Regions from separate parts of the Caloramator sp. CAR-1 genome, predicted to be linked through region 2. Evidence: riboswitches for the same ligand, from Rfam matches in the RefSeq annotation. Region 2 holds a riboswitch; the other holds the start of a gene.
The links. A riboswitch is a leader RNA that binds a small molecule or an ion and turns the genes downstream of it on or off. The one in region 2 is predicted to bind cobalamin.
Positions count from the first base shown of each region.

Region 1 (8,652 bases), on a different contig from region 2:
TTGTTTGATAACTCTATAGATTAGAACAGCTATTAAAGAATTTAAAAAAGATGCAATAGTAAGCGGAATAACTACAGCATAAAATAATGGCCATCCATTTAATGGTAGTTTAAATAAAATTGAAATAGCAGATGCTATCAATGCTGCAATAGGACCATTTAATATTGTAACTATACCAGTTGCTATATATGGATTATACCTTTTATATGTAATAGAAAATACATAAGCAAATACAAACATCTCCAAAGCAATAATAATATGCATAGGTATAGTTAAAGGAAAGCCACTTGTTATTGCTGTAAGTAAGTGCCCTAACAAAGCTACTATTCCACCTAAATAGGGTCCTAAAATTATTGCAGCAAAATAACCTGGCATTGAATCAAAAGCAATTGAACCTTGGATTTTAATTAAAGACCCTATGAAGGATAAGGCAATTAATATCGCCATATAAGTAACTGTTTTAACATTAAATTCTTTAACATTTTTCATCTTATCGCCCCTTTACATGCAATCTAAAATTATTAAATTAATAATAAATATAAAAACTATCAATATCTCAATTAAAAAACTTTTTTTAAAACTAACATCGAAATATGAAAGCTTACCATTAAAACAACGTGAATCAACTGAAACTTTTATTTCTTGCCATTTAAAAAACATATTTTTAAAAAGTAAGGCTCCAATCTTTGCACTTGTTTTAATCATTTTTATATTAGAGTCAAAACCACCCTTTGACTTTGCTGACTTTATCATTATTGAAAGTTCATCTTCTAACACGATTATGAATCTTTCCATAAGTTTTGCAATATCAACTAAATCTATTAAAGCTTTATTTTTAGACATAATAAATAGGATATCATCTAATGGAGTTGTAAATATAAAAAATGTTATCGAAAGAGAATTTATAAATCCTCTGTAACACATTAAATAAAACAAGCTAAAATTTCCATCTATTAAAAAAGTTATGCCGCTTAAAATATAAAATAATGTTAACGAAAAAACATATTTTAAAACTTTTATAATAGGCGTTTCATATTTTAGATGTAGAAAAATTAAAACTACAAAATTGATTAAAAACTGTCTAAAACTATTAAAACATCCATTAAATACTATAATCAAAATGCATAAAATAAATTTTTTTTGAGGAATAATACTTCTAGCTCTGCTGTTCTTTGAAAACAAGATTATCTCTTTTATCATTTTTCTTCCTTCCTAAAACATACCCAATAATGAAAGCTCCACCGGCAGATTGAAGTGCAAAAATCAAACTTTCTATTTCACCTGAAGGGGGCTCAAATATACTGTTAAAATATGGCTTATAATCTGGAGCAACCTCAGATATGACATCCTGCGCCTTATCGTCAGCACCTCCCAAATCTCCTCTTTGAGAACCTATTAGCAATGATGTTATTATTATTAAACATGCTATTAATCCTAACAACCAATTTCTTTTCACTGTTTTTCCCCCCATAATTTAAAACTTTGCCTAGTATTTTCAAATAAATAATCAAAAATTATAACAGTAAATATCCCCTCAACAACAGCTAAAGGAATTTGAGTCAATGCGAAAATACCAAGAAATTTCACTAATGAAGCAAAAAACCCTCCATTATTCGACGGAAATGCAAGAGCTAATTGAATAGAAGTTATAACATAAGTTGATAAATCTCCCAGAGCAGCTGCTAAAAACACTGAAAGCTTTTTATTTTTATCCTTTAAAAACTTATAAATTAAGAATGAAACAAAAGGACCAACTATGCCCATAGAAAAAGTATTTGCTCCTAATGTTGTTAACCCTCCATGAGCCAGAAATATAGCTTGAAATAATAATACCAACATGGATAAAACCGAAGTAACTAACGGACCAAAAACTATAGCACTAAGTCCAACTCCTGTTGGATGTGAACATGAACCAGTAACAGAAGGTAATTTTAAAGCAGAAAGCAAAAATATAAATGCTCCACAAAGGGCCAATAAAAGCTTTGAATCCTTTTCTTTGTTTGAAATTTCTATAACCCTTTTCATTCCTAAAAATATAACTGGAAATGAAATAACAAAATAAAATATCGCCCATTTTATAGGCAAAAATCCTTCTGAAATATGCATTGCATGAACAATACTTGAAATTTGAAATAATAAAAACAAAGTTAAAAATATAATTTTTCGCATTTTAATCCCCCCTATATGGAATAATTGATTTTACATTAAGGGCCTTAATATATGTAAAATCATCATGAATAGATATGATAGTTATAGATGCTGGGTCAACTTGAAACTTATAAAATAAATTTATATCATTAAAGACATAACATAAAAAACATCTTATTACTCCTCCATGGGTAACTATTAATAACTTTTTATTATTCATATCTAAAGATTTTATAAATTCTTCTGTGCGAATATATAAATCCTTTAAACTTTCGCCATTTGGAATTTTATAGTTTACAAAATCCTTGTTCCATTCCATAACTTCTTTTTGAAATCTTTCAAGAATGCTATTATAACTTAGTCCCTCAAAAATACCAAAATTTATTTCCCTTAATCTTTCATCGATCTCAAAGGGTCCTGTAAATAAAATATTTGCCGTTTGAATGCATCTTTTTAATGGACTAGATATACATTTTTCAAATTTTATTTTTTTTAAATATGGTTTTAAAACCTTTACATTTGCTATCCCCTTCAAAGACAAATTGCAATCTGAACTCCCTGAATAAACACCTAATTCATTATCTTCACTTTCTCCATGTCTCACTAAATATAAATCCACTCTAACACCACCCATGACAGAAGAAGAACTATTTCATTTAATTCTATAGAAGCCCCATAAATATCTCCTGTTAATCCTTCTATCTTTTTATAAGATAATCTCATTACCAACAGAGTGTTTAAAATTCCGATAATTAACAATATAAAAAACCTTGAACCAGCTAAAACAAAAGATAATATTCCAAAAATAACCACAGAAAAAATAAAATAAACTTGCCTATCCCTCCCTGTAAATAAACTTCCGAGTCCGTCTTTTCTTGCACTTTTACCATAAGTAAATAAAAACGAAGTAAACAATCTTGCCCATCCCAAAGCTAAAATTAAAGCGAATAATGAGCTTTTTGTCGATAAATTTTTCAAAATAAGAAATTTACTTAAAATATCAAAGACAATCGCAATAACTCCAAAAGTTCCTACTCTACTATCCTTCATTATATCAAGGATTTTTTCCTTATCCCTTCCTGAAAAAAAACCATCACATGTATCTGAAAGACCATCTATATGTAATCCTCCAGTTATAAAAATCCATAACGCTAAGGAAAAAAAGGCCTCTAATTCTTTATTAAATTTATTTATCATAAAAGGAATATTAATTATCATCGCAATAATTGCCCCAACAAAGGGAAAGAAAAAAGTCATCTTTTTAATTGTTGATTCATTAAAATCGACTTTAATATTTACTGGCAGCCGAGTCAGAAACTGTAGACTTAAAATAAAAGCTTTGATCACTTTATTTTAAGTGGAATACCTAAAAACACAAGATAAACTTCATCTGATATAGCGGCTGCCATCTGATTAACCCTTCCTTGAATGTCCCTAAACACCCTTGCAATATAATTTTCTGGAACAACTGACATCCCAACCTCATTAGTCACCATAATTAAATCACCATCTATTTCACGAATCCTTTTTATTAAGCCTACAAGTTCCTTCATAACTTTATCTTCTATCTCCTTTTGTTTAATATAATCAATTATTTCTAAATCTTTTGTTACATCGAACATAATATTTGAAATAAGATTTGTTAAGCAATCAAGCAAATAATATTTTTCACTTCCAACTGCATCAACTAAATTATATGTTCCTTCAAAGGTTCTCCAAGTAGCATTTCTTCTTTTTTTATGTAAATTTATTCTCTCATCCATCTCATCATCAATAGCTCTCATAGTAGCAATATAAACAACATCATTCTTATTCTCTAAAAGTTTTTCTGCAAAGGTGCTTTTTCCTGATCTTACACCTCCACTTATTAACCTTATCAAAATATCACCTACTTTTCCCTTATATCTATTAAAAAGTCATTTACAATATTTGCCTCTTCAAAAGTTCCCATCTCATTGACTATTGCAAGTGCTGCCTCTATTATCATAAAGGCTAATGGACATCCAGAGCCCTCACCAAGCCTCATCTTTAAATTGATCATCGGCTCTAAACCTAATTCCTTCATCATATATACTGCTCCCGGCTCTGCTGAAAGATGGGATGGAAATATGTAATCCTTAACTAAAGGGTTTAACCTTACAGCACAAAGTGCAGCTGCTGATGAAATAAAACCATCAATTACTATAGGAACTCTGTTTTTTGCTGCAGCCAGGAAACAACCTGTTAATCCAGCAATATCAAATCCTCCAACCTTTGAAATAACATCAATAGGATCATTTCTATCAGGTTTATTTGTTTCAAGGGCCTTCTTAACAACATTAATTTTATTTTTATGCTGCTCATCAGTAAGACCTGCCCCTTTACCTACTACAATATCCGGAGACAAACCTGATAAAGCACACAGAACTGCAGCAGAAGTTGTAGTATTGCCTATCCCCATTTCACCTGTCCCAAGAAGATCAACACCATCCATAACTAGCTTGTCTACTACTTCAATCCCAACTTCAACAGCTCTTATAGCATCCTCATAGCTCATAGCAGCTTCTTTTGCAATATTTTTTGTTCCATAAGCTATTTTTTTGTTTAATATTTTAGGATTGTTAAAGTCAGCATCTACACCTATATCTACTATTGTAAGGTCTGCACCCGCCTGTTTTGCTAAAACACATACACCAGTTATTCCTCTTGTAAAATTTTCTGTAACTACTTTAGTAATAAATTTTGGAGCACAACTTACACCTTCTTCAACAACACCATTATCTGCAGCCATTATAACTATATTTTTCTTTTTTACCTTATTGTGAAGTTTACCCGTAATCCCTGCAAATCTAGCTCCTATTTCTTCTAATATCCCCAAGCTACCAATAGGCTTTGTTAAATTGTCAATGTGCTTCCACGCCATCTCAACTGCATCCTTATCAAGAGGTTTGATATTATCAAGAGTTGTTTTTAAAAGTTTCATGTTATCCTCCTTTTCTAAAAAAATGCTCCCAACCTTCGTTGGGAGCTTTTATACATAAAAAAGCCTACCAAAGGGTAGGCTTAACTTCATATAAATACTTGTATTTAACTACGCCATTCCCTTCCCTCCGAAGGATTAGCCAACATCAAAGGCAGGTCTCCTGGCTCACGGGTCCTCCTCCTCCAACCCTTCCCAGTTTCCCAGTGGGTATTGGATTTGTCGCCGTATACAGTAGCGGGGGCTGCAGCGGATTTTCACCGCTTTCCCTTTTAAGCTCCTAAGAGCACCCTTGACTGAAATATTCACTTTTAATTTTATTATAGTCTACTTTTCTGAAAATTTCAATATTTAAATTGCTGTTTTTCTTGACTGATACATGCTTGAAACCGTCCCTAATATATCATGAACAAAGTTTGAACCTCTGCTCACTAAAATACCCGTAAGAATATTGCCTATATAATTTATTTTTGTCAATCCAAGATAAGTAGAAAAAATATCAAAGTCAAAAATAATGCACATAAAAACTGAAACTAAAATAGCTCCTATCCTGTCGATATTAAAATACTTATCCTTTTTTATCATCTTTAAAGTTTCCCATATGGCCTCTGTAAAGATGGCGATTATTATAATCTTTTCCATATAATCAAACCAAAACTTGCTCTTTTACATTTATATTTCAAAAGATTCATCTTTATTCTTGGGTAAAACAATATTAATAAAATCTTTATAAAGCTCTAAATTTGCTTCATTAGTCTCTAAAGTTTCTCCATCTATATTAATAAAAAATTTTTTATCCGCCTTAATAGTTAATCTTTTTGTTTTAAATATTGTTACTTCCTTTAAACTTGTATGATTACCCTTTATGAATTTATATAAAATAGCAATTATTTTTAGCTTATTTAAATTTTTTATGTGACACACATCAAAATACCCATCCCTAATATCCGCATCTGGTGTTGGAATCATTCCGCCTCCGTAATATTTGCCATTGGAGGCGGTAATCAAAAGAGTATTAGCCTTAAAAGAAACATCATCGAGTTTTATGTTAAAATCTATCCCTTTATAACTTGCTAAAGTTTTAAATAGGGCATTTAAATAAACAGTTTTTCCTGGAACAGATTTTTTTATTCTCTGAACCCTATGGGCAATCTCTGCATCAATACCTGCACTTGCTATGTTAATAAAATATTTATTATTGCATTTTCCTATATCTATACTCTTAACTTCTCCATCAATAATAGTCTTAAGAATATCATCTATGTTAAGGCTTGGATAAATTGTCTTTGCAAAATCATTTCCTGTTCCCGCAGGGATAACTCCAAGGATAGCCCTACTTCCTGCTATTCCGTTGACAACCTCATTTAAAGTTCCATCCCCGCCTACGGAAACAATTTTATTAAAAGAATTCGAAGCCTCCCTGGCAATAGTTATCGCATCCTCTGGTCCCTTTGTGTAGGCAATTTCATAATCTTTTTTTAAAAATTTCATCTTTTCTTTGATTTTCTCAAATACTTTTAATGCCTTTCCATTGCCTGCCTTTGGGTTAACAATAAATAATATACTCATAAAATCACCTAAAAAATTATGTTTTCTATACAAACATTAATTTTCTCCACCAAATTAACATCATAGGGTTCTATTTCTTTGCCTTCTTCATTTTTAAATATTCTTACCCTTGGTCTGTCGGGGAAACCCTTATTTTGTCCAATTACATAGGCATGGCATCCATTTGAAAGCTTAACTTCAATTCCTAATGGATATACACAAAAATGATTTCTAAAAAGGTCAACAATTTCCGGATCAAAAAACGTTCCAGAGGAAGCTAATATAAACTCATAGGCCTCATTTGGGGGAAAGGCCCTTCTATATATTCTATCACTAATTAGAGCATCATAAACATCACTAACACAGGCTATCCTTGCATACTTTGATATTTCATTTCCTTTAAGCCCATAAGGATAGCCCTTTCCATCATATCTTTCGTGGTGTTCTAATACTATACTTTTTCCTCTTTCATTAATGCTATTCATACTTTTAATCATTTCATAGCCTATTTCAGGATGCGTCTTCATTACATCGTATTCTTCTTCAGTTAACTTACCATTTTTGTTTAAAATGCTTTGGGGAATCTTCATTTTTCCTATATCATGAAGAAGCGTCCCTGCTCCTAAATCTATTAGCATTGCCTTAGAATAAGCCATTTGAACTCCTAAAAACAAGGAAACAACACATGAATTTAAAGAATGAACAAAAGTATAGTTATCATAGGTCTTTAACTCAGTTAAATACATAAAATTAACTTCTTTATTGTCTATCAGATATTCCACAAGCTCATTTATTGTCTTTAATGTTTCCTTAAAATCTCCATTATTAACATTATGCACCCTTGAATAAACCTTGTTAAGGGCTTTTACTGCCTGTGTTTTAATTTCTAAAAAATGCAAATCCTGACCTGGTATATCTGATAAATTCTTGTCCTTTATGTAAACATACAAAATACCTAAATCCATTAGCTTATTTATATACTTTTGTGTTAAAACTACGCCTTCCCTTAATAAAACATTCCCCTTAGCGTCTATGATGGTTTGGGATAGCACATCACCTGGGCTTACACTAAAGATGCTGGTAAGTTTCATAGTCCACCTACTTCCAATGTTAAATTCTATTCTCCACAATTCAAAATTTTATACTAAAATTTGCAATGTTTCAACAAAATTTGATGTTTTAGGCATAAAAAATGGAATAGGTAGCCGTTTCATATCCTATGTAAAACTTTTTTTGACATAGAAACAAAAAAATAAGACCTACAAAGAGGCCTATTGATTAAGGACTTTCTTCAAATCGTTCATGAACTTATAAGTTTCTTCAACTTTGTAAAATTCTTTATCAATTTCTGAGATGAAATTAAGGATGGTTTGTTGAGTTGATTCAATAGAATCAAGTTTTGAATTAATTGAATTTAGTTCTTGATAAATAGGCTTAAGTTTTTCATTAAGTTTTTCATCAAGCAGTTTTTCAATGGCTTTTAAAAGAATTTCGTTTTCCATATCAACACCTCTGAAAAGAAAGTGATTTAATTATATCATAGTTTTCAGGGGTTGAAAAGAACCATTAAGAATGATGGAGTAAGTATGAAGGATTTATATTGTTCAGAAAAGGCTTTTTATTTTAGGTAAATATTCGTCCTCTCCCTTTTCATTATAAACATATCCACATACTCCACATCTTGGTGAATTCTGGCCTTCAATTATTTCATAAATTATTTCATGATAACAATTGCTTCTATCGTTTTCAATACATTCTTCACAATAGTAATTGCTACATTCATAGCAGTAAAATCGTGCTTTATTTCCACACTTAGAACATTTATATTCTTTTGGATTATTTCTTGCCATTATCTCAATTCTACTGAGCTGATATCCCTTTTGCTTGCCTAAAACCTTTATTGTAATATGCGTTGTGTCACCAAAATCATACTCATAACTAAAAGTTAGTCCTTCGCGCAATACATTTTTTATTTTTACATCCATACTTTCATATTC
Region 1 is NZ_JAUONW010000034.1:551-9,202, forward strand. It holds gene Q3V94_RS09530 (ECF transporter S component) at 1-489, opposite strand, end outside; gene Q3V94_RS09535 (CbiQ family ECF transporter T component) at 502-1,200, opposite strand; gene Q3V94_RS09540 (energy-coupling factor ABC transporter substrate-binding protein) at 1,157-1,471, opposite strand; gene Q3V94_RS09545 (energy-coupling factor ABC transporter permease) at 1,453-2,175, opposite strand; gene Q3V94_RS09550 (histidine phosphatase family protein) at 2,171-2,767, opposite strand; gene cobS (adenosylcobinamide-GDP ribazoletransferase) at 2,752-3,495, opposite strand; gene cobU (bifunctional adenosylcobinamide kinase/adenosylcobinamide-phosphate guanylyltransferase) at 3,492-4,028, opposite strand; gene cobT (nicotinate-nucleotide--dimethylbenzimidazole phosphoribosyltransferase) at 4,037-5,110, opposite strand; cobalamin riboswitch at 5,243-5,416, opposite strand; gene Q3V94_RS09570 (hypothetical protein) at 5,459-5,749, opposite strand; gene Q3V94_RS09575 (diacylglycerol kinase family protein) at 5,780-6,676, opposite strand; gene Q3V94_RS09580 (HD-GYP domain-containing protein) at 6,685-7,746, opposite strand; gene Q3V94_RS09585 (hypothetical protein) at 7,927-8,157, opposite strand; gene Q3V94_RS09590 (hypothetical protein) at 8,260-8,640, opposite strand.
Region 1: linked by a shared signal. The riboswitch ahead of cobT (nicotinate-nucleotide--dimethylbenzimidazole phosphoribosyltransferase) and the one ahead of Q3V94_RS01920 (DUF4430 domain-containing protein) in region 2 are both predicted to bind cobalamin.

Region 2 (12,511 bases):
AAATTTAATAAGCCATTACAAGAAAAAACTATTAAATTTACTTATCAAGATAGGATATTCAAAACAACCTTTAAGGATTTAAATGTAAGATATAATATCGAAGAAGCTGTGGATAAGGCTTTATTAATTGGAAAAGAAGGTAATATTTTTAGACAAACTATCGAAAGAATCAAATTGTTAAATTCAAGTGTAAATATTACATTAGATTTAAGTTATGATAAAACTAACGTAGACAAAATTGTTCAAAAGATTTCCCGAGAAATAAATAAGCCCTTTAAAGATGCAACAATTAAGTTAGTAGGTCAGAATTTTGTTATTACAAAAGAAGAAAATGGCATTAAAGTTGATGAAGAAAATTTAAAAAGCCTCATAGTAGATGCTATTCAAAATAAAGAAAACAAAGAAATTCATATTCCAACTTTAAAAGTTCAAGCTAAGATAAAATCTTCAGATTTAGAAAAAATAAAAGAAAAGATATCAGTTTTTTCAACAAAATTCAATCCTTCAGATGTTAATAGAACTGGTAATTTAAAAATAGCTGCTCAAAGTTTGGACGGCACTGTGGTTATGCCTGGCGAAATTTTTTCAATGAATAAGGTTTTAGGCCCAAGGGTAGCTTCAAAAGGATACAAAGAAGCTCCAGTGATAATAAATGGGACATTGGTTCCTGGACTTGCAGGTGGTATATGTCAGGTTACTACAACAGTTTACAATGCAGCATTATTAGCTAATTTCGATATAATTGAGAGACGCCCCCATGGGCTTAAAGTTTCCTATGTTCCTCCAGGGCGCGATGCTACTATTTCAGGCACTTCAATAGATTTTAAGTTTAAGAATACCAGTAATGCACCTATATATATAAAGGCATGGGTATCTAACTCTTATGTAAATGTAATTTTTTATGGGGCTAATGAAAACCCAAATATAAAAGTAGTAATAGAAAGTGAAATAATAGAAAGAATTCCAACAACTACAGAATATATAAAAGATCCAACATTGCCTGAGGGCCAAAAGATAGTTGAAGCAAAGCCAATCGATGGGGTAAAGTCTGTAACTTATAGAAAAATATATAAAGATGGTATTTTAATAAAAAAAGAGTTGTTATCTAAGGATTACTATAAGCCAGCAAAGGGGAAGGTTAGAATTGGAACAAAAAAAGTCATATCCCAAAATACTTTAGAGGAGAAAGTAGAAGATGTAATTGATTTTTAGATGGAATAATGTGCTGTTTAACAAGAAATGAAGAAGTAAAAGACTTAAACGTAAGGGAGTGGGAATGTCCAATATGTAGGACAGTCCACGATAGAGATGTAAATGCAAGTAAAAATATATTAAAAGAAGGAAAGAGGATATTAGGTATAGCATAAGTAAAAACAGTAGGGTAGGGACTACCCGAATTAACGCCTGTGGAGATAGTAGGTTACGAGGTCGATGAAGCAGGAATCCCGCGACTTTAGTCGTGGGAGGTTCAATCACAATGATTAAATATATAGACAATTAAAATAAATGATGATAGAATTTTATTAGAAATATGCGGGCGTGGCGGAACTGGCAGACGCACTAGATTCAGGATCTAGGGCCTTTGAGCGTATGGGTTCAAGTCCCTTCGCCCGCACCACATTATCCACCTTTAAGGTGGATTTGTTTTTATAAATAATTTAGGGTTGGTGAAGATATGTATTTTTACTATGTTAACTTTCCGGATGGAGAAAAGGAACTTTGCAAAATGGAAATTAGACATCTTTTTGGAATAGATTTAAAGGAAAAATATTTTTTTTATGAAGATTATGTAGATGTAAATAGAAGTCCCTATGTTAAATATAGTATTAAAATTGATGCTGAGGATTGTGACATCAAAAACTTAGCTGAAAAAATTAAAACTATGGAGCTAAGTTATGATAATTATAAGGTTCAATATATAAGTTTATTTGAAAGAATGGATTTAAATAAAAAGCATTTTGTCGAAAGCATTATTGGTAGTGCTATTAAAGGCAAAGTAGCTATTCATGATCCCTTAATTAAAGTCGGCGTTATAGATTTTGAGAATAAATGGATAGTAGGACAATTGCTTAGAAATGAAGGTGTTTGGCATATACATGATAAAAAACCAGTTCAATATTGTAATTCTTTAACTTCAAGGGTTTCAAGAGCATTGGTTAATATAGCAGTTGGCAAAAATCTAAATTTAAAAGTAGTTGATCCCTGTTGCGGAATTGGGACAGTGGTTTTAGAGGCATTGTCGATGGGAATAGATATTAAAGGCTATGATATAAATTATAAAGTTGTAAAGGGAGCAAGAGAAAATCTTAATTTCTTTAATTATCCTGTTGCTATAAAAAGAAGTGATATTAAAGATATAAATGAACATTTTGACGCAGCTATAGTTGATCTACCGTATGGTGTCTTATCGGTAACTACTAAAAAAATACAAGAGGATATAATTAAACATACTGCAAGATTAGCAAAAAGAGCAGTATTTGTAACTTTAGAGGATATGAAGGATTCTATTGAAAAATATAATTTTAAGATATTAGATAAGTGTCAACTAAGAAAGGCAAAATTTATAAGATTTATAACGCTAGCAGAATTAAATGAATATTGTTATTAATTGTATCTAGTGATATAATTAATACTATAAAACTTAATAAATATACAGGTGCCCTACAAGGGTTAAAAGGGAAAGCGGTGAAAATCCGCTGCAGCCCCCGCTACTGTAAGTGGGTATGAAACCTGAAAAGTCACCTGATTGGGAAGGCCAGGGAGTAAGATGATCCACGAGCCAGGAAACCTGCCTGTATATTAGGAGCAAAACCTTCGGAGGGAAGGGAAAGCTTATGTTAATAAGCCCTTTCCGGGCTTTTTTGTTTTCCCTCTGATGAAGAAAGGGGGTGAATTTATGAAAAAGCTGTTAAGTATAATTTTAATCCTTTTATTATTTATATCATGTGCTAGTGTAAAAAGTCAAAATATTGATACCTCAAAACAAAATATTAGTTCAACATCAATACAACAAAGCAATGAGAAGTTAAATGTAGCTAACAAAGACCCTAATAACTTACCTGTTAAAGAATTTAACAAAAGCAGCAAAGAAACTCAGGATACAAAAAAAGAATTACAAGCTACTACTAAAAAAGTTCAAAATAAGGAGATCAATATTAGACTGATTATATCAAAAGAAAATGGTAATGAAATAATATTTGATAAAACGGTAAAAACCTTATCATCCAAAAACGCTCTACAAATATTAAAAGAAAATGCAAAGGTGTATGAAGTTGGAGGTTTTATTAAGGAAATCAATGGGATTGCCTCCATTCCTCAAAATGAACTTACACAAGAAGATATTCAAAAAGGTATTTTAGGCTACGACTGGTTCATTTATTTGAATGGCAAAAAAACAAAGGTGGGCGCAAAGGATATCATCTTAAAAGATGGGAATATATTAAATTTTGATTATAAGGGATGGACTATAAAAGATTTAACACCGTAAAAGGGGGATTTTAAAGTGAAAAATTTAGGAAAGAGATTATTAAGCTTATTATTGATTATAGTTTTTATGATATCTTTAAACTTCAATGCGCTTGCAAGTTCTAAAAGTAACTTTAACAATGCCAAGACTGCTCTAAATTCTTCTTTGAAATACCTACTAACAAAAACAAAAACAAAAGGCATACAAGACTGGGATGCAATTGCACTTGCAATGGCAGGATACAAATTAGATAACATCAAATTTAACGGTAAAAGATATATCGATTTAAAAAGCAGCGATATATTAAAAGAGCTCTCATATAATTGGACAACAAGCTATGCAAAACATATTTTAACTATAACTGCCTCAGGATATGATCCTAGAAATTTTAATGGAATAGATTTAGTTGAAATTTTAAAATCCTCACAACTTTCTAATGGCAAATTTAAGGATATGATCAATGGAACAAACGAAAATTTTTTAAATGGTCATATATGGAGCATTATTGCTTTAGAAACTATAAAGGAGAGCTACAATAGGAGCGCTGCAATTTCATATTTGGAAAAAAATCAAAATAAGGACGGAGGATTTCCATTAGTCATTTCAGGAAAAAGCGATTTAGATATTACTGCAATGGCTATCACAGCATTGACAATGGCAGGCAGAAATAAAAATTCAGCATCTGTTAATAAGGCTTTAAACTATTTAAAAAATAACTTAAAGAAATTGCCTAAAGAGCAACAAACTGCAGAAACGATTGCGTGGATCCTTCAGGCGGCTGTATCATCAGGGGATGATTTGTCAAAATATATCATTAACAATAGAAACATAATAAATGAATTGCTGTTATACAAGGATAAGACTGGTGGTTTTAAACATATTAAAAGTGGGAAAGTCGATGATATAGCTACAAATCAAGTTGTAAGAAGTTTATTAAGCTATGTAAATAAGAAAAATGCATATAAAAATATTATTTGTATGAGGGGTAATTACTATAAGGCTATAAATAGAGAAGAAAGTTCTAGCTTTAATATTCTATATTCTTCTTATTTTAAGGATGTTAAACAACTTGATTTAATTGTAAAATCTAACTATTACGATGAAGCAAATATTTTATTAAATGGTGAAAAGAATTTACTTATTGCTAAAAGCAACAACGGCATAATTAAATTTTCTAAGAATTTTAATTTAAATAATTTAAACTATAGGTTAATATTAAAGAAGGACGGTAAAGTGTTAAAAGTTGTTTTAGGAAATTTTGAACCGGTAGAAAAAAGTTTCACAACAAAAGTTAGAGTTGAGGCACCCGATAAAACCATACTTGATGCTAAAGTAAGAACTGGTAATAAAATAGTTTATGACCTTCAAGGGAAAAGCTATGTCACAGAAAAGCCATCTGCCTATGCTGCTTTAGTTAGGGCATTAATAGAAAACAATATTAGTTTTAGTGTAAATTATGATTATGGGGCACCATTTATAAATGAAATAGCAGAAATAAAAAGTGGATCCTTTGGCGGATGGGATGGCTGGATGTATATGGTAAATTATGCTGAACCAAATTCAGGAATGGCGGATTATGAAATAAAAGATAATGATAATATATTAGTTTATTATGGAGATTGGGGAATAAAACCACTAAGTATAGAAATTCTTGGCGATATAAAATTAAACTCACAAGTCCAAGTCAAAGTGACATCGAATGGTAGTGCTGTAAAGGATGCTATAGTTTGCTTTGGAGAAAATAGGATTAACACAAATGAGGAGGGAATAGCAACTATAGTTTTAGATCAAGCAGGGATATATAAAGTTTATGCAGAAAAAAATATCGACGGTAAGCCGATGTATATTAGAAGTGAAAGCAAATATATTGAAATTAAATGATGGGTGGTTTTTCCACCCATCTTATTTAAAAGGTGATAACTATGTTGAATTTTTCAAGGGATAAATTCATTCAAAGATTTAATACATTAACAAATATAATTTTAATTTTGACTTATATTATAGCATTTCTTATGATAAATAATATTTTAATTTTGGCGATTATTTTAATTTCACTAATTTTACTTGCTAAAGTTAACGAGATACATAAAGAAGTTTTTGCTTTTTTTAGGTTTTCAGTTTTTATTGCACTTATAATTATTATTTTTAATTTATTGATAAACAAGAATGGAGAGACACAGATATTTATTATCGGGGACTTTTACATAACTTTAGAATCTTTTTATTATTCCTTGTTTATGGCATCAAGACTTATTGCAATAATGATGACATTTGCTTTTGGAAATTTAATAATAAATCCAGATGATGCCTTTAGTATCATATCAAAAATATTTGGTAAATCTTCACTGGTCATGAGCCTAGTGTATAGACTGAGCTTTAGTTTAATAAATCAAATAAATAATATTAAAGAAATTGAGTTTATTAGGGGAAATACATTTGAAGGAAATCTTTATAAACGAATAAAATCCTATGGTGAAGTAGTAAATATTTTGTTTTTATCTTCCCTTGAGGACTCGATAGAATTGGCAGAGGCGATGTATTCAAGAGGATATGGTTCAACAAAAAGAAGTAGTTTTAAAAATCAAAATTTCAATTTTAGAGATTATGTTATAATTTTAATGTGCACTATTTCAATTGGATTCTTAATAGGGCAGTTAATATTAGGTTTAAATTCTTTTAAATTTTTTCCCCAAATCGATAGTCCTTTAAAAAAAATTACAGTATATGAAATAATAATTTTATTTGTTTTTTATTCAATAGTATTTGTAAATTGGTGGTGGATTAATGGAAATGATAAAAATTAAGGATCTTACTTATTATTATCCCGAAACTTCAAGACCGGCCCTTGAAAATATAAATTTGACTATAAATGAAGGGGATTTTGTATTGATTGTAGGGCCTTCAGGATGTGGTAAGTCAACGATATTAAGAACAATAAATGGGCTTATTCCAAATTTTTATGGGGGGAAGATTAAGGGGCAAGTCCTTGTAAAAAATAAGAATATAAAAGATATATCAAAAAAAGAGCTATTTGAAACTGTTGGATTCATTTTTCAAGATCCAGAGAAACAAAGCGTTTATAACACGATAGAAAGAGAAATAGCTTTTGGAATGGAAAATTTGAATATGGACATAACACGCATGAAAAAAAATATAGCAGAGGTTAGTAACCTATTTAATTTGGACTTTATAAAGGAAAAATCAATAAATAATATTTCAGGTGGGGAAAGGCAAAAGGTAGAAATAGCTTCAGTAGTAGCCATGGATCCAGAGGTGATTTTATTAGACGAACCAACATCTCAACTTGATCCAATTTCTGCTGATGAAATTTTAAATGCTATAAACAAATTAAATAAGGATATGGGTAAGACAATAATTTTAGTTGAACAAAGGCTGGATAAAAGCTTTGATATGGCTGACAAAATATTGATTATGCAAGATGGAAGAATAATTAATGAGATTGGCAAAGATGAAATTAATATTTATATAGAGAAAATTAATTTTTTGCCTAAAGTGTCGATTATTTTTAAAGAAGCTGGTTTTAAAGCTGTTCCGTTAAATATAAAAGAAGCCAAAAAAATAATAGCTAATAAAAATGTCCCTAATAAAAGAGACAGTAATATAAAAAGTTTTAAAGATGAAATTTTAAAGGTAGAGGATTTATATTTTGAGTATAGTCCAAATAGACCTATCCTAAAAAATATAAATTTTAATCTACATAAAGGTGAAGTATTAGGTATAATGGGGCATAATGGAGCAGGGAAAACAACTTTATCAAAAATATTAGTTGGGTTAATAAAGAAATTTAAAGGTAAAATCATTTTAAATGGTAAGGAAATAGAAAGATTAAATGATGTTGAAAGAGTAAAAAGCATCGGATACTTGGCCCAAAATCCAACACTTTATTTTGGCAGAGATACAGTGTTTGATGAAGCTTCTTATAGTTTGAGAAATATTGGTGACTTTGATAGGGAAAAAGTAATAGAATTATTGAAAAAATTTGATTTATATGGAATAATGGATAAAAATCCTCGGGATTTAAGCGGAGGGCAGAAGCAAAGGCTTGCTATAGCATGCACTGTTGTAACAAAACCGGATATTTTAATCTTAGATGAACCAACCAGAGGAATAGATATTTATCATAAAATAGAAATAGGAAATTTTATAAAGGAATATGCCTCTTTAGGTAAATCAGTTATAATAATAACCCATGACAGTGATTTTGTTGGTGATTTTTGCGATTCAACTATGATAATGCACCAAGGTGAAATTGTTGCTCATGGGAAAACCTTAGATATACTTTGCGATGCTATATATTATTCTCCACAGATTTCAAGAATTTTTAAAGATAAAATAAAAGTCGTTAATTCAAAGGAAGGCATAGAAATACTAAAAAGGATAACTAATTATTGATGGTGATAATATGAAAAAGTTAATAAATGGACTATTTTTTGTTATTTTTATAGCTTTAATTATAATTTTGACTTATTTTAATATCGGTTTAAATTCTATGATAACAATATCGGCTGTTTTAATTATTATTTACTTTTTCTTATTGTTTGAATTTAAGGGCATAGATTCAAAAAAATTAGCAGTAATATCAACTATGGCTGCAATGGGAGGTGTTTTTAGAATTCCCTTTGCGGGTGTTCCTAATGTTCAACCTACTACTTTTATTGTGGCAGTGTCGGGCTATACTTTAGGTTCCGTTGAGGGATTTATTGTAGGTGTATTATCTGCTTTTATATCAAACTTTTTTTTAGGGCATGGTCCATGGACTTTATGGCAAATGCTTGGATGGGGGTTGTGCGGAGTATTTTTTGGAGTTTTAAGAAAACTTATAAGTAACTACAACATAGTAATATTTACGATTTTTTGTGGCTTGTGGGGGTTTATTTATGGAATAATATTGGATATGTGGTTTGTTGTGGGGTTTATTCGCCCATTAACCATTAATGCGGTTTTACTTGGTGTAGCAAGCAGCTTAGTATTTGATTCTATGCATGCTATTGGCAACATAATATTTAGCATATTATTTTCAAATAAATTTGTTAAAATATTAGATAGATTCATTAAAAGATTCGAGGTGGAATATATTGACTGAGGAGGCAATAAAATGAGATATAAGATGATTGCAATGGATATGGATGGGACATTGTTAAATAGTAATAAGGAGATAACAGAACGCACTAAGATGGCTTTAAAAAAGGCTGACCAAAAAGGTATTAAGCTTGTAGTATGCACAGGAAGAATTTTTACTTCGGCTTTATTTTATGCAAAGCTAATTGGGACTAAAGCTCCTATTATTGCTTCAAATGGTGCCTATATTAGAGAAAAGGATGAAGATAGAATTATATATAAAAAATGCTTACAAAAGGAAAAGGCAAAGGAAATAATTAAGCTTGCAGAAAATGAAGGATTTATTCCTCATGTCTTTACTGAAGATACCATTTACTCTACAAAATTAATTTATTCATCAAAAAATTATACCTTATGGAATCAGCAAATTCCGGAGAATGAAAGGGTTAAAGTTGAAATAGTTAAAGATTTATATGATGTAATCCAAGAAAATGACATTCTTAAAATCGTTGTTATGTCAGATGAATTGGATAAACTTTTTAAACTTAAAGAACATATAAAAAACAACATGGATGTTTCTGTTTTTTCTTCTTTTGATAATAATTTTGAAATTATGGCGGAGAACACATCAAAGGGTAATGCTGTTAAAATACTAGCTGATTATTATAATTTAAAAAGCGATGAAGTAATCTGTATTGGTGATAATGAAAACGATATATCAATGGTAGAATACGCAGGGCTTGGGATTGCTATGGGTAATGCAACCGAAGAATTAAAGAATATTGCAGATTTGATAATAGATTCTAATGACAATGATGGTATAGCAAAATTTATTGAAAATTATATATTATAAGGGGGTCATTATGGAAAAGGTATTTTTATCAAAGTGTGAAAATTATAATAGAGAAGAGGTTTATAGTGCAATTGATAAAATTTTTGATATGGCTGGTGGGATAGGCAAAGTTGTAAATAAAAATGATAAAGTTTTTTTAAAGATTAATCTTGTTATGAAAAAACATCCAGATGATGCCGCAACAACCCATCCTATGGTAGTTGAAGCTGTGGCAAAAAAATTAGTGGATTATGGCTGCGATGTTATAATCGGGGATAGTCCAGGAGGACCATATAACGAAAAGGTTTTGAAATCCCTTTATAAAGTTTGTGGCATTGAAGAGGCAGCTAAAAATTCCGGTTCAAAATTAAATTATGACTGCCGAACAGAAGATTTTTTAACTCCTGAAAATTGTATGATAAAAAAATTAAACATGATTAAACCACCCTTTGAATGCGATAAAATTATAACCATTTCGAAGTTAAAAACTCATGGGATGGCATTATATACAGGTGCTGTAAAAGTTTTATTTGGGATGATACCCGGAATTTATAAAGCAGAATATCATTTAAAAATGCCAGATATAAAAGACTTTTCAAATTTGCTTGTAGATATTTGTGAGACAGTAAAGCCTCATTTTTCTATAATCGATGGTATTGTTGGAATGGAGGGGGATGGACCAACTGCAGGAGTGCCTAAAAAAACTGGTCTTATATTGGCATCCTTTAATCCATATTATTTAGATGTTGCTGGTTCTTATGTTATGGGAATAAATCCTGAAGATGTTCCGACAGTTCAAAGGGCTATTGAAAGGAATTTATGCACAGGGAGGATAGATGACATAGAATTTGAAGGTGAAAATATAAATAATTTTATATTAAAATATAAGCTCCCAAATACAAAAAGCGTTAACTTTTTTAGAGGAAGAGTTCCTAAAAGAGTTGAGGAATTCTTAACCTATTATCTTTCACCAAGACCAGTTTTTCAATATGATGTTTGTATAGGATGCAACAGATGCCATGATGTGTGCCCACCAAAGTCCATTAAAATGGTGAATAACAAACCACATGTTGATTATAAAACCTGTATAAGATGTTTTTGTTGCCATGAGTTATGCCCTCAGAAGGCAGTAAAAATCCATAGAAATAAGATAATTAGTAGATTTTTAAAATAGCACAATTAGTTGTGCTATTTTTTATGTTAATTTAACTGCTAAAAAAATACAATTTTAACAAATAGGTGTATAATTAAATATGGAATTTTTTTTAATCATTTGTAATAAGTATTTAATAGTAAGGGAAAAGGGGGTTTTACAATGAATTTGGCTAAGACAAGATTAGGAGAGGCAGCAATAAAGGAAGTTGTAAAGTATGTTTTGAAAGAACCTGAGAAGAATCTTCCTAAGCTAATCAATTGGGCAGAAAAGATAGTAATAAGGGAACAGGATAAAAAATATATAGCATCCATAAAAAAATATCTTGATGACAAAGATAGCAATTGGTATAAGTATACTTACAAGCTCTTAACAGAGACGCATCCTAATGTTAGAGAAAAAATCGGTATAAATTACTTTTTAAATGCAACTTTCTTTGGCATTCCTATGCAGCTTGAAAATGAGAAGAAATATGATTGTAACATTCCATGGGCTATTTTGATGGATCCAACGTCAGCATGTAATCTTAATTGTATAGGATGCTGGGCTGGAATGTATAAAACATGGAACTTAGACTTTGAAACTCTTGATAGAATTGTAACTGAAGGAAAACAGCTTGGAATCTATATGTATATTTTCTCAGGTGGAGAACCTTTAATTAGAAAGAATGATATAATAAAATTATGTGAAAAGCACGATGATTGTGCATTTTTATCCTTTACAAATGGAACATTAATAGATGAAGAATTTGCTAAGGAAATGCAAAGGGTAGGAAACTTTGCAGTAGCCTTTAGTATAGAGGGTTTTGAAGAAGAAACTGATATGAGACGTGGAAAGGGAACTTTTAAAGCAGTTATGAAGGCAATGGATATATTAAAAGAAGCAGGTTGTGTTTTTGGCTTCTCTACTACTTATCACAGATACAATACGGAAGCTGTTGCATCACAAGAATATATAGATCTTATGATTGAAAAGGGTTGTAGATTCGGCTGGTATTTTACTTATGTCCCTGTTGGAAAAGACAGTGATGTTAACTTTATGGCAACTCCTGAGCAAAGAAAATATATGTATAAAAGAATTAATGAAATAAGAGCAAAGGATCCTATTTTTGTTCTGGATTTTTGGAATGACGGCGAATTTTCACGAGGGTGTATAGCAGGTGGAAGAAGGTATTTCCATATCAATGCAAATGGAGATTGTGAACCGTGTGCTTTTATCCATTATTCAAATATGAATATAAAAGAACACTCACTTTTGGAAGTGTTACAATCTCCTTTATTTAAGGCATATAGAAAGAGACAGCCATTTAATGAAAATCAATTAAGGCCCTGTCCGTTAATTGATAATCCAGAAGCCTTAAAGGAAATGGTTCATGAAACTAATGCATATTCAACACAATTAAACGATGATGAAACAGTAGATGAGTTATCGGAAAAGCTAATGTATTATGCAAATGAATGGGCAAGGGTTGCAGAGGAAATTTGGAATGAAAAGCATATTATTAAATAATTATTTGGCATCCGCTATGGATGCCTTTTATTTATGATAACTCTGCTTGAATAAATTTTAAATGATTGTTAAAATAAGATTAAAAGAATTCAGGAGGGATAATATTGAATTTAAATATAGTTTTATATCAGCCTGAGATTCCTCAGAATACAGGCAATATTGGAAGAACTTGTGTTTTAACAAATTCTTCACTTCATTTAATAAAACCATTAGGATTTCTGCTTACAGATAAATACTTAAAAAGAGCCGGAATGGATTATTGGAAAGATTTAGATGTGCATTATTATGAAAGTTTTGAAGAATTCTATGAAAAACATAAAGGTAAAAGAATGTTTTTATCGACAACCCGAGGGAAAAAATTATATACTGATGTTCAATATAATGTAGGAGATTTTATTATTTTTGGAAGGGAATCCTCAGGTGTTCCTGATTACATAAGGGATCTTTTAAAGGAAAACCTTATAAGGATCCC
Region 2 is NZ_JAUONW010000008.1:11,191-23,701, forward strand. It holds gene Q3V94_RS01900 (VanW family protein) at 1-1,212, shown strand, start outside; partial or broken gene Q3V94_RS01905 (zinc ribbon domain-containing protein) at 1,236-1,367, shown strand; tRNA gene Q3V94_RS01910 (tRNA-Leu) at 1,534-1,618, shown strand; gene Q3V94_RS01915 (TRM11 family methyltransferase) at 1,676-2,608, shown strand; cobalamin riboswitch at 2,638-2,811, shown strand; gene Q3V94_RS01920 (DUF4430 domain-containing protein) at 2,897-3,487, shown strand; gene Q3V94_RS01925 (DUF4430 domain-containing protein) at 3,503-5,347, shown strand; gene Q3V94_RS01930 (energy-coupling factor transporter transmembrane component T) at 5,389-6,270, shown strand; gene Q3V94_RS01935 (ABC transporter ATP-binding protein) at 6,251-7,879, shown strand; gene Q3V94_RS01940 (ECF transporter S component) at 7,890-8,570, shown strand; gene Q3V94_RS01945 (Cof-type HAD-IIB family hydrolase) at 8,583-9,398, shown strand; gene Q3V94_RS01950 (DUF362 domain-containing protein) at 9,409-10,551, shown strand; gene Q3V94_RS01955 (radical SAM protein) at 10,693-12,039, shown strand; gene trmL (tRNA (uridine(34)/cytosine(34)/5-carboxymethylaminomethyluridine(34)-2'-O)-methyltransferase TrmL) at 12,144-12,511, shown strand, end outside.